2 regions of the Paenibacillus sp. CB74 genome follow, and region 2 is predicted to be linked to the other one. Evidence: riboswitches for the same ligand, from Rfam matches in the RefSeq annotation. Region 2 holds a riboswitch; the other holds the start of a gene.

Region 1 (6,593 bases), 470 kb from region 2:
ACAAAAGGAATATGCCTATCGTGACTTGCTTGAGACATTAGCTCTGATTGGCATACTGGATACGCCGGAACATCCCGGAATGATCACGGAATTTACTTCTTACATACAGCGTGACGCGCGCCCCAATGTGCGGGTTGAGGTACAGGCGCCTCTGGCGTGGTGGGACTCATCTATCGGAATCAATGAGAACAACCTGAACAAGATATTCCATGATTTTGATCTGAGTAATATATCTCTTGCGGATAAGCCTGAAGAGAGTCCACCTGTAAAGGAAACGATCCTGGGAGCATTGGAGAAGATGAGAAGTGTTCGAGGGAAAGTGCCAAAGAAATCTCCTGATGCAGGCACAGGGGAGGCAGAAGCTGGAGATGTGTATGCTGTTCGGGTCAGGGAAGGTGTATGGGTGACGGTATACTGTCATGAAGTCAGAGACAAACGCGTTATCGTTGAATATCTCGATGGTGTCTTTCCTGACATGCCGGGAAAAACCGATTTGCAGAGAACGTTTCGACCGAGGACGACTGGACGCTGGCAATGCTCGGCTATCGCGATCGATTCCACAAGTTGGGTCAGAAGAGTTGCGAGAGGTATTCCGCTTCCCAGTTCGCCGCTGCCAGAACCTGACCGCTTGCCCTTTCACAATGCCAAAGATTTGAAGCATATGGTGCGTTGGTGTTTTCCTGATATGTAGAATGCTGTGATGGAACTGAGAAGGATGTAAACTAAAATCTAAAATCTAAAAACTTAAAAATCGTGTCTCTTAGTGAGATGCGGTTTTTTTTGCTGTATCTTAGCTTATTAAAAGTTAGTATGTGACAAAAAGGAACAAAAAACAATTGATTTTTTGGCATTAAAGTGCTAACATCCAATTAATAACGAAAGCAATCCTTCAGGGCAGGGTGCAATTCCCTACCGGCGGTGATGCAGGGAGTGTAAGGACACATGTCCAGCACTTGATGCAAAGTCCGTGACCTGTCTGCCTGTGGCAGATGGCTGATCTGGTGTAATTCCAGAACCGACAGTATAGTCTGGATGGGAGAAGGAGAGGTGCAGACCTAACAGGTTTGCATTCAGCAGGAGTTGGCTGTACAGTCACGATGTGTTTGTCATTCACTGTGCAGGGAAGATCCGGTTAGGCCGGACAGTTCCATACATATGCCACACGATAAAGCTCTTTACCTGTAATTGATGTTCATTAAGGTATGTGTCTATTTTCACTTGCCCGAAATGAAGTTTTGGGCAAAGTGTTGGCGTGCTGTATCCATTTGACTCCTGTTGTTGACATTTGTCTCTCATCATCCCCATCGAACGGTTGTTCGACGGGGATTTTTTAATAAACAAGACTTTAAACCGCGGGGTGAACGGATTTGGAAATGATCAATGATGAATTTTATATGGCACTGGCACTAGATATGGCGGAACGAGCACAGGGACAGACGGGAATTAATCCGGTTGTTGGATGTGTGGTTGTGAAAGAGGGGCGTATTGTAGGCCTTGGGAGCCATCTGAAACGTGGAACCGGTCATGCGGAGGTACATGCACTGAACATGGCGGGCAGCGATGCAGAAGGCAGTACGGTATACGTTACACTTGAGCCCTGCAGTCATTATGGCAAGACGCCACCTTGCAGTGAACGCCTGATTCATGAAAAGGTAAAACGTGTTGTGGTATGTTGTGAAGATCCAAATCCGCAAGTATCCGGCAGAGGCATAAGCATGCTTCGTCAACAAGGCATTGAAGTTGAAGTTGGCGTACTGCGTGAGCGTGGAAGACGCATGAATGAAAAATTCATTAAATTTATTACAACAGGCCTTCCTTTCGTGACACTGAAAACGGCTACGACTTTGGATGGGAAAATTGCCACTCGCAGCGGAGACAGTAAGTGGATCTCCAACGAGTCCGCTCGTGAGATTGTGCATGCCCTTCGTCATCGTCACCAAGGCATTATGGTTGGTGTCGACACGGTGATCGCAGATAATCCGGAGCTTACAACCCGCTTGCAAGTGGAAGGCATCAGCCCGGTACGAATCGTGGTGGATTCCAAGTTGCGTCTTCCAGTAGGTTCCAAAATGGTTAAGGATGGTCTTGCTCCAACATGGGTATTGACAACAGACGAAGCCAGTCCTGAAGCTGCTGAACGTTTGGAAGCCTACGGTGTTGAAATTATCCGCTGTGGTCCTGGACCACGTGTGGATCTGTTAAACGGACTTAGCAAGTTGGGTGAGCGTGAGATTGGTTCGATTTTGCTTGAAGGCGGAGGCACTCTGAATGGAGCGATGCTGGAGGCACGGTTGGTCGATCGACTGCTCATGTTTATCGCTCCTAAGATTGTAGGCGGTTATGATACACCTGGCAGTTTCCGCTTCGAGGGTGTGGAACGTATGAATCAGGCAATTCAATTGAATCAGTTGGAGATCGAACAAGTTGGAGATAATATCAGCATTGGCGGTATTCCGGTGTGGCCTGAATAAATAAATTAAACAAGGGAGGCGGCAGCATGTTTACCGGTTTGGTGGAAGAAGTTGGTCAGATCCGGCGTATTGGTCGGAAAGGCGAAGCGATGGTCCTGAATATCGGAGCTTCCGCCATCATGGACGATCTGAAGATAGGTGATAGTGTAGCAGTGAACGGAGTATGTTTAACTGCGACAACGTTGGAAGGTGGCGGCTTTACCGCCGATGTCATGCCTGAAACGTATCGCCATACCAATCTCAGTCAGCTGCAATCCGGCAGTAAAGTTAATCTGGAGCGGGCCATGCAATCCGGTGGCCGTTTTGGCGGACATATCGTTCAGGGCCATGTCGATGGTACTGGAGTGATTGGCAGTATAACACGTGATCAGAATGCGATTGTGTTTGAGATCAAGCCGGATGATCACCAGTTGTTCAAATACCTGATCCCCAAAGGATCGGTTACACTGGATGGCATTAGCTTGACCGTTGTCCATACATCGGATACCGCATTCACGGTTTCCATTATCCCGCATACCATTGGTGAAACTGTACTAAATGTGAAAAAGACAGGGGATACCATTAATATCGAATGCGATATTTTGGGCAAATATGTGGATCATCTGCTCCAGTATGGGAGAGGACATCGAGAGACGGGTGCTGGCAAGCCGCGCAGTATCAGTGAAGATTTTCTCGCCAATCACGGATTTGCATAAATAGAGAAAGAAATAAACTGGAGGTGGGACAATGTCAGAACAATCCATTTTGGACACGATAGAAGCAGCCATATATGATCTCATGCGTGGCAAACCCGTCATTGTTGTGGATGATGAAGATCGGGAGAATGAAGGCGATTTTATCGCTTTGGCTGAAAAGGCGACACCTGAAGTCATTAATTTCATGATTACTGAAGGTAGAGGTCTGGTCTGTGTTCCGATTACACAACAACGTGCGGATGAACTTAACTTGAAACCAATGGTTCAACAAAATACGGATTTCCACGGAACTGCCTTCACGGTCTCTGTGGACCACAAAGATACCACAACCGGTATCTCGGCACATGAACGCTCTATTACTGTGAAAGGTCTGATCGATCCTGAGGCGAAAGCCGGGGACTTCCGTAAGCCTGGTCACATGTTCCCGCTGATTGCAAAAGACGGCGGTGTACTTCGTCGTGCGGGCCACACAGAAGCGGCAGTAGATTTGGCCATTATGTGTGGTTCGTATCCCGCAGGCGTTATCTGTGAAGTGATTAAGGAAGATGGCACAATGGCCAGACTTCCGGATCTGCAGGAGATTGCCCGCAAACATGATCTGAAGCTGATCAGTATTCAGGACATGATTCGTTACCGTAATGAAAAAGAACAGCTGGTTCAACGTGAAGTGGCTGTACGTATGCCAACAGACTTTGGCGAGTTTCAAGCAGTGGCCTATACAAATGCTGTAGACAACAAGGAACATGTGGCTCTGGTTAAAGGTGAGATTGATGGTTCCAAACCTGTACTTGTACGGGTACACTCTGAATGTCTGACAGGCGATGTATTCCATTCCCATCGTTGTGACTGTGGTCCTCAGTTTGATGCGGCACTCAAACAGATCAATGAAGAAGGCAACGGCGTACTGCTTTATATGAGACAGGAAGGTCGAGGCATTGGACTCATCAACAAACTCAAAGCTTACAAGCTGCAAGAGGAAGGTCTGGATACGGTGGATGCAAACCTGAAGCTGGGATTTGCTGCCGACTTGCGTGATTATGGAATTGGCGCCCAAATTCTGAAAGACCTTGGGGTTCGTCAGATCAGACTGCTAACCAATAATCCTCGTAAAATTAAAGGTCTTGAAGGATATGGACTTGAAGTCGTAGAGCGTGTTGCGATCGAAATGAAAGAGAACGAGGACAATACGGTGTATCTTCATACGAAGCAAGCCAAGCTGGGGCATATGCTCAAGTTTGATGATATCGAGCAGAACGAACAGTAAATGCGTTTTAGATGAACAACGTTCACCATGTAATTTATGGAATTGATTACTTAGGAATTTCCGTTACTTACATTACATTATACCGTTAGGGAGATGATTTGAATGCCACAATTTTTCGAAGGACATTTAGTATCAGAAGGATCCAGATATGGAGTTGTCGTTGGACGTTTCAACGAATTTATCACCAGTAAATTGCTTAGCGCAGCGCTCGATGCATTCAAACGTCACGGTGTGCAGGATGATGAAGTAGATGTAGCCTGGGTTCCAGGAGCGTTCGAAATCCCTTTGATTGCGCAGAAGATGGCAGAGAGCGGCAAGTATGATGCAGTGATTACCCTGGGAACCGTTATCCGTGGATCAACTACACATTACGATTATGTGTGCAACGAGATGGCTAAAGGGGTAGCAGCAATTAACCTGAAAACTGGCGTGCCTACGATCTTCGGATTGGTTACGACAGAAAATATTGAACAAGCGATTGAACGTGCCGGAACCAAGGCGGGTAACAAAGGTTGGGATGCAGCTACGGCGGCAATTGAGATGGCAAACTTGACGAAACAGCTAAAATAGTGCTTATTTAATAGTAGTGCCCTGCTATGCGCAGACGAAGACGGGAGACCGGATTCGGACGGCTTGGCAGGGTTTTGTATTTTTCTGGCGGGAGGATTCGTCTAGTGACGGTAGTTACATACAAACTGGAGACTTTTGAAGGGCCTTTGGATCTGCTGCTTCACCTGATTGACAAGGCTGAAATTCATATCCAGGATATTCCCATCAGCGATATTACCGATCAATACATGGCGTATCTGCATTCGATGCAGGAACTGGAACTGGATATTACAAGTGAATTTCTGGTCATGGCTGCTACACTGCTGTCGATCAAGAGCAAACTTCTACTGCCCAAACCACCGGTAATTGAAGACTTCGAGGATTATGATTTTATGGAAGAAGAAGATTATGATCCACGTGCAGAGCTCATTGCACGTCTGATAGAATATCGCAAGTACAAGGGAATTGCGCGACATCTTCATGAACGTGAGTGGGAACGCAGCCTTATATTTTCCAAAGAGCCCGAGGATCTGCGCCCTTATATGCCTGTAGAAGCTCCTTCGAACCCGGTTGAGGGATTACATACCTCTGACCTGATTGCAGCATTTCAGATGGCGCTACGCAAGGCTGAGAAGCGTACAACCGTAACCCGTATCAAACGGGATGAGATTTCGGTTAAGGACCGGATACGGGATGTCATCGGCGCTTTGGAAAGTATGGGGCCGGGAGGCAGACTGTTATTCTCCAAATTGATGGATGAGCATATCTATCGCCATGAGATTGTTGTCACTTTTCTGGCGGTGCTGGAACTGATGAAGATGAAGCAGATTGTCTGTTATCAGGAACGGTTGTTTGAGGATATCGTTATGGAGTGGAGAGGGGAAACAAAGAATCATGGATTTTCCGAAATTGAAATCGATTATTGAAGGCCTGCTGTTTTTGTCCGGAGAAGAGGGTCTAAGCATCAAACAAATTGCCGAGATCGTCGACCAGCGAGTGGAGCTTGTAACGGACGCGATTGAGGAGATGATTCATGAATTTTCACAGCAGGGTCGAGGTGTACAGATTCTCAAGATTGCTGGCGTAGTTCAGCTGGGTACCTTGCCTGAGCATGCTGTGTATTTTGAGAAACTGGCGTATTCACCAGCACGAACCTCCTTATCCCAGGCGGCGCTGGAGACGTTGGCCATCGTGGCGTACCGGCAGCCGATTACCCGGGTTGAGATTGAGGAGATTCGCGGTGTAAAATCGGAGCGGGCTATTCATACACTTGTGAATAAGGATCTGATCATTGAAGTGGGACGAGCGGAGGCAATCGGACGCCCCATTTTGTACGGAACGACCAAGTCATTTCTGGATTATTTCGGACTAGCTTCAATCAAAGACCTTCCGGAACCAGGGTTGTTTGAAGATTCGGAAAACCTGGAGGAAGAGACACAACTGTTGTTCAACAAACTGGATTTGCAACAATTGGAACCGGAAAGCGCTGATCCGACAGATGATGGGAGTCAAATAGACAACGAAGACGATAATACGGATTCATCATTCTAATTTGCAAATTCATGATAACCGACACCCAGCAGTGGAGTCGGTTATTTGTGCATTGTTTTAGAT
Region 2 (6,593 bases):
TCATCCATACCCATGGTGTTACCATGAACAATATTTACTCGAGGACTTAACAACCCCGCTTCATACATGTGACTAATCGAGCGATCTAGCGATCCCCAGCTGCCAAATCCGGCGTGCATGGAACAGATGGCATCCAGTTCTTGGGCCAGTTCGATCTCTTTTACCGTTGTATCCCAATGACTGAACTCTGGACCACGAATAGCAAGCCCATAAGTAAGCAATTGATCCCGTGATGAAAAATAACGTTCTTTGACTCTTCGCACATCGTTTGAATATGTCAGTTGACTATCCCGGTTCCAGTAGTTCGTCTCACCAGGTACTCCGTGAGCAAATACTGCCCGAATCCCCGCATCCTGAAGACCACGAATCAGTTCATCCGTATGGTCTGAGGAATACGGCATGCTCCAATCCAACACTGTCGTAACACCTGCATTAAGCGCTTCCAAGGAACCGAGCAGGTTAGCAATATAACTATCCTGTGGGCGGAGCTTGCTTCCCATCGCACCATAATAGAGATTCTGCAAATAAACAGGCAATGACCAATTGGTTCCCGCTGTTTTGACCAGTGATTCCCACATATGCCGATGTGTATCCACCAGCCCAGGCATAATAATCATGGATGAAGCATCGATGACCTCCACATCCGGAATATCTAGGTCGGGTTGAATCGCCATGATTAATGAATCCTGAATTAGAACGTCCGCCCTTTTATACTGTCCAATCCGTGCATCCATCGACAACACGCAGCCATTTTTCAACAGATAACTAGTCTTCACAAGACACATCTCCCATCTATTTTGGTTTGAAAGACGATTACATCCTGCATACGAACCCGTACTGCTTCTGACTATTATTTCGCTAGTATATATACATTATATAGCGGTTGTTAATATTTTTCAATTTTGGGTTTTGCGTTTGGCTCGAAATCTTCTGACCTTCATCAGGTTGCCGCACATCTTATCATCACAGTACTTCTGAGTTCTGCTTCGGGTATCATCATAGAACATCCAGCGGCAATCCGAATTATCACAGATCCGAATTCTGCCCCCTTCTCCCTCCACCAACGTTGTTGCAAAGTCAGCAGCTACCTCAGCCATAACCTGTTGCCAATGAGCTTCTACAGCTATTAGTTGGAGTTTCAGTCCCTGATCAATTGTAGTCAATGTTCTTTTTACATACCCTGCTTCCATAACATCATTCAGCCATTGTTGTTCTTCATCCGTTAATGATGCTCCAGAAGACAAGCGGGCTCCAAGAGCCATCAATTCATTCCTGAAGTCTCTCATCAATAACTCATCTTCTGGAGAAGCAGGGATAGAAGCCTGAAGTTGCCATCGATCCAGAAATTCTTGCTGCCAGTTCGCCTTCCCGAGCCTGTCCTCCGATCGATCTCCCCCACGCCAATCGTGATAATCGCTGTTTACAAAATCAGTCCAAAGTCTGTCCATGTCTACCTCCGTTTAGTGTAACCATCTTAATTCAATAAAGGTGGTTACACTCTGTCTTTGATGTGTTATATTAAGTGTAACCTCATTAATCAGTTTTAGCTAGTTACGTCATACATCACAATAATACTCAAGGAGGAACGGCAATGACGAAAACAACAGCATTAGATGTGTTACTGATTCAAAAGGATGATACATGGGATCAATGCAATTGGATTGTACCTTTGTCGAAGTCTTTGGAAGGTCTTACAGCAGAGCAAGCAGCCTGGATTCCACCCTCAGGTGGATTAAGCATCTGGCAGTTGGTTAACCATATGTATTATTACAATCATCGCTTATTATGTCGCATGCAAGGTAAAGAACCTACCCTTCCAGCGGTAGACTCCAATGAATACACGTTTGGCAATCCTGGGGATGCAACGGACACAGCCGGATGGAATACACTGATGAAGAGTACAACTCGATTAGCCCAACAGTTGCGAGATCAATTGGCTGCACTTGAAGAATCAGACCTTGAAGCTGCTTATATGGACTCTGAAGAGAAATGGGCACACGAACTTGCCCGCTGGATACTTCACGATGCCTATCACGCAGGACAGATTGTGCTGCTTCGCAGACAGCAAGGAAGCTGGAAAATCGTTTTCTAAAAAAAATGCTTGAACTGCTAGCGCTTACAGGAATAAGATGAACTTAATAATGTTACAGCTTGTTCAACACACTATATAATTGAATAGGATCTTCGGGGTAGGGTGCAATTCCCAACCGGCGGTGATGTTCTTCGGAACCAGCCCGCGACTCGCTATTTGTTCTTAACAAAGGACATTTAGCGACTGACTTGGTGTGAATCCAAGGCCGACGGTACAGTCCGGATGAGAGAAGATCAACACATTGACATGCCGTTCACGGGAAGGCTTCTTTCCTGACGCATGTCCTTGGATGAGCCCCCGTTTATTTGGTATATACCGAAACGGGGGCTTTTGTCGATTTTGCCAACTGAAGATTCCGTGTTCTGACGAAGGAGTCCTGAATATGGAAAAGACATCAGCAGCATCACCTGTTTACCGCAAGGAACGAAGTAATACCGGATTCTGGCTTGTAGTTCTCGGCGCCGCTTTATGGGGTGTCGACCCACTCTTCCGCATTATTTTGCTAAATACGATGACATCCACGCAGATTGTACTGGTGGAACATATCATCGTCAGTCTGATCGCCATTCCTGTGCTGTGGAAATTTCGGGCTGATCTGAAAAACCTGCGTGCTCGCCACTGGATTGCTGTGATCTTTATCTCATGGGGAGGTTCAGCTCTCGCAACGGTGTTGTTCACCATGGCACTTACGCATAATGATCCGAACACGGTTCTTTTATTGCAAAAAATGCAACCACTCTTCGCTATCGTGCTGGCTAAGCTGTTATTGAAAGAGACGTTACCACGTCGCTTCGGTGGATTGTTCTTCATCGCATTAGCAGGAACGTATCTGCTCACATTCGGCTTCACATTGCCATTAGGTAACTGGGACAACTGGATTCATGCTGGAAGCTTGTTATCCCTTGGGGCTGCTGCCTTATGGGGAGGTTCAACCGTTATGGGACGATTGATGCTGGGACAGGCGCGTTACGAAACCGTCACCTCCCTTCGCTTTGTCGTTGCCCTCCCACTCCTGATTTTTATGACGTGGAACGAAGGTGCGGCATGGACGTTTCCATCCGGAACGGGTGAACAGACTGCTGTTATCCTCAATATTCTTGGTCAGGCATTGTTACCAGGTTTGCTAAGTCTTCTGCTGTATTACAAAGGTCTGTCGTCAACCAAAGCTTCTGTTGCAACACTCGCAGAGCTTAGCTTCCCGATGGCAGGTGTGTTGGTGAACTGGATCGCTTTCCGTACACTGATTACATGGGAGCAGTTGCTTGGTTTCATCTTGATCTGGGTTGCCCTCTTTGCCATTTCCAAACAGCAAGAAAGATCATCCACTGTGGCCGATGCCGCACCAAAGCTGCGAACAGAGTAAGGTAATATCCGCATCACATATAGATCAATAATTATCAAATTTTAAAAGAAAGCCATTGTACATCGGATTAGATGAGCAATGGCTTTTTCATTTCCATTCCATTGATATGACTAAATCATTTTTTCAATGAGTAAGACGAGCTACTAACCCCCTGTTTTATTTCGATATCGCAACTTATATCGAAACTCCTCCCCTCTTTTCCCTTCAACCACATATTGAATATGCAAATCATTGCACTACGTCTCTTCTATGTTTTGTCTTTTGTCCAATCCGGTGGTACGATGACATATGGAATAAACAGATGAATTATATTCAGAGAGGAACGATCATCATGTCTTCATTCTCATATACCTCCTACGACGCCGTAGGTTTGGCTGAACTGATCCGATCCCGGGAAGTATCCCCGGTTGAATTGCTGGAAGCGGCGTTTGCACGCCTTGAAGAAGTGAATCCGCAACTCAATGCGGTTATTCGTACATACGAAACTCGCGCACGGGAGGAAGCAAGCTTGGTTCGCCCTGGAGAACAACCTTTTAGCGGTGTGCCCCTGCTCCTGAAAGATATCTCGCAATCCTTGGAAGGTGAACTTCTGACTTCAGGCTCCCGTCTGTTCAGCGAGCATCGGGCATTACGCAATTCCAATTTTGTCACTCGACTCCGTGATGCGGGTTTTATCATCATAGGACATACGAACACGCCCGAGTTTGGCTTGAAAAATATTACAGAGCCCCGCCTCCATGGTCCAAGTCGCAATCCCTGGAATATCAACCACTCGCCAGGTGGATCAAGCGGTGGTGCCGCTGCCGCTGTAGCTTCGGGTATTGTTCCCCTGGCTGGAGCCAGTGACGGAGGCGGTTCGATTCGTATCCCAGCTTCCTTTAGCGGATTGTTTGGATTGAAGCCAACCCGCGGGCGCACTCCTGTAGGACCGGGAGTTGGTCGTCAATGGCAAGGCGCATCGATTGATTTTGCCCTCTCTCGCTCGGTTCGGGACAGTGCTGCATTGCTGGATACTTTACAAATCATACAGCCTGAAGCTGCGTTTCATGCGCCACTCTTTCCAGGCAGTTACTTGGCAGATATGAGCTATCCACATCAACGCAAACTGAAAATTGCATACACAACGGATTCGCCTGTAGGTACACCTGTCAGTCCAGAAGCCAAGGAGTCTGTATTCAAGCTCGTTCGCTGGTTGGAAGGCCAAGGTCATCATGTTGAAGAAAAGCTGAGTCCAGTCAACGGCGTCAGATTAATGGAGAACTATTACATGATGAACAGTGGAGAGATGGCCGCGATGATCTCTTCCATGGAACGCTCCATGGGCCGGGCTCTGACCTCCGATGATATGGAGATTGAATCCTGGGTTCTGGCTGAAGCTGGCAAAAAGGTGTCCGCAGCAGAATTTGTACATAGTTTAGCTGAATGGGATGTAGCCGCAGCTCAGATGTCTATCTTGTTTGAGCGTTATGACTTCTACGTCACACCTGTTAATGCTTTTTCTGCGCCTAAGATTGGAGAATTAACACCTCATGACGAACAGATCCGTAACTTGATGCGGATTAGTGAGTTGGACAAGACTCAGCAACAACAACTCATCTATGAAATGTTCGAGCCCAGTCTTACGTATACACCTTTCACCCAGCTTGCGAATCTGACCGGCCAGCCTGCGATAAGTGTACCTCTGCATCTCACACCTGAGGGTTTGCCCATGGGTGTTCAAGTGATGGCAACCAAGGGACGTGAAGATTGGTTATTACATCTGGCTGCACAGCTTGAACAGTCGGATCTCTGGATCGGGATGAAAGGTAATCCACTTTTTCCAGCATGAAAACTTCATCTGCTCCGCATACTGAAAACAAAAAGTAGCGGAGGAATGTGACGGATGAATACGAATCAGCGCCATAAACAGTCTTATCGTATCCCTGCCAAAACGGGATATGCTCTGAAAGTAAGCAAAGGTTCCTTACTACGCATAACGGATCTTGAGGGACAACAAGTTATTGATTTTGTGGCGTACGATGCTACAGATGCCAACCATCGCTTGGACCCCGGTGTGACCATGGACGTATTGCGTACTTACCGAATTAAACCGGGACAGTATGTGTATTCCAATCAATATCAACCAATACTTAAGATTGTTCGTGACACCGTTGGGGTACATGATTTCTTCAACTCCGCTTGTCGTCCAGAGATGTATGAGGTGTTATACGATAAAAAGGACCACGCCAGTTGTTACCACAATCTGAACACGGCACTGGAACCTTTTGGGATCTTACCACCGGATCAACACTATCCCTTTAATTTGTTTATGAAGTCCGTTGTAGACAGTGAAGGCAAGATTGATGTTGTAGCTCCCGATTCTCGTGCGGGGGATTATATCGAGATGGAGGCATTAATGGATCTCACGATTGGGCTCTCCGCTTGTCCTTGTGAAGAAAGCTCTTGCAACGGCTACAACTGCACCCCAATCCAATTGGATGTGGAACTTTAACAGAATAACTAGGCCTTGACGCAATACGATAAAAAGCAGCTTGTTCTAATTCACTCCTTGCGGGAATACGATGACTTGTACCCATGTTCTGTGACGACTGGTACAATTCATCGAACCCGTTAAGGAGTGAACGTGTTTATGTCTGTACTGTTCAGTTATATTATTCTGGGAATATCATTGTCCGCTCCAATCGGTCCGATTAACGCCGCCCAACTCGACCGTGGAGCCCGACATGGATTCATGCATGCATGGATTTTGGGGCTCGGTGCCATGTTTGCGGATCTGGTGTATATGCTGCTGATTTACTTTGGGGTTGCCCATTTTCTGGACACGCCGTTCATGCGCTCTTTTCTCTGGTCATTTGGCAGTTTTATTCTGATTTACACGGGAGTGGAAACGCTCTCGAAGCTGAAACAGGGGATTCAAGGTACATCTACTGCGGAGGCCACTGTTCAGAAATCTTTTATATCCGGCTTTTTGATGGCCCTGTCCAATCCACTTAATATTTTGTTTTGGCTCGGGATCTACGGCTCCATTCTTGCGACGACTGTGAAGCATACCGACACGGCCCATTTGCTGCTCTACAGTTCAGGCATATTCATTGGTATCCTGGTGTGGGATGTCATTATGGCTGGCATGGCCAGCCG

The links. Region 2 has a riboswitch for FMN ahead of ACX9NY_RS06340 (DMT family transporter). Riboswitches for the same ligand answer to the same signal wherever they lie in the genome.
Region 1: another riboswitch for FMN. It lies ahead of ribD (bifunctional diaminohydroxyphosphoribosylaminopyrimidine deaminase/5-amino-6-(5-phosphoribosylamino)uracil reductase RibD); the one in region 2 lies ahead of ACX9NY_RS06340 (DMT family transporter).

The regions. Positions count from the first base shown of each region.
Region 1 covers NZ_CM146009.1:905,358-911,950, forward strand. Annotated here, with positions in the region: gene ACX9NY_RS04160 (hypothetical protein) at 1-691, shown strand, start outside; FMN riboswitch at 882-1,048, shown strand; gene ribD (bifunctional diaminohydroxyphosphoribosylaminopyrimidine deaminase/5-amino-6-(5-phosphoribosylamino)uracil reductase RibD) at 1,368-2,471, shown strand; gene ribE (riboflavin synthase) at 2,498-3,166, shown strand; gene ACX9NY_RS04175 (bifunctional 3,4-dihydroxy-2-butanone-4-phosphate synthase/GTP cyclohydrolase II) at 3,198-4,430, shown strand; gene ribH (6,7-dimethyl-8-ribityllumazine synthase) at 4,533-5,000, shown strand; gene ACX9NY_RS04185 (segregation and condensation protein A) at 5,105-5,905, shown strand; gene scpB (SMC-Scp complex subunit ScpB) at 5,874-6,530, shown strand.
Region 2 covers NZ_CM146009.1:1,374,651-1,381,243, reverse strand. Annotated here, with positions in the region: gene ACX9NY_RS06355 (amidohydrolase family protein) at 1-785, opposite strand, end outside; gene ACX9NY_RS06350 (CGNR zinc finger domain-containing protein) at 897-1,448, opposite strand; gene ACX9NY_RS06345 (DinB family protein) at 1,592-2,092, shown strand; FMN riboswitch at 2,177-2,330, shown strand; gene ACX9NY_RS06340 (DMT family transporter) at 2,475-3,455, shown strand; gene ACX9NY_RS06335 (amidase) at 3,787-5,283, shown strand; gene ACX9NY_RS06330 (urea carboxylase-associated family protein) at 5,338-5,946, shown strand; gene ACX9NY_RS06325 (LysE family transporter) at 6,085-6,593, shown strand, end outside.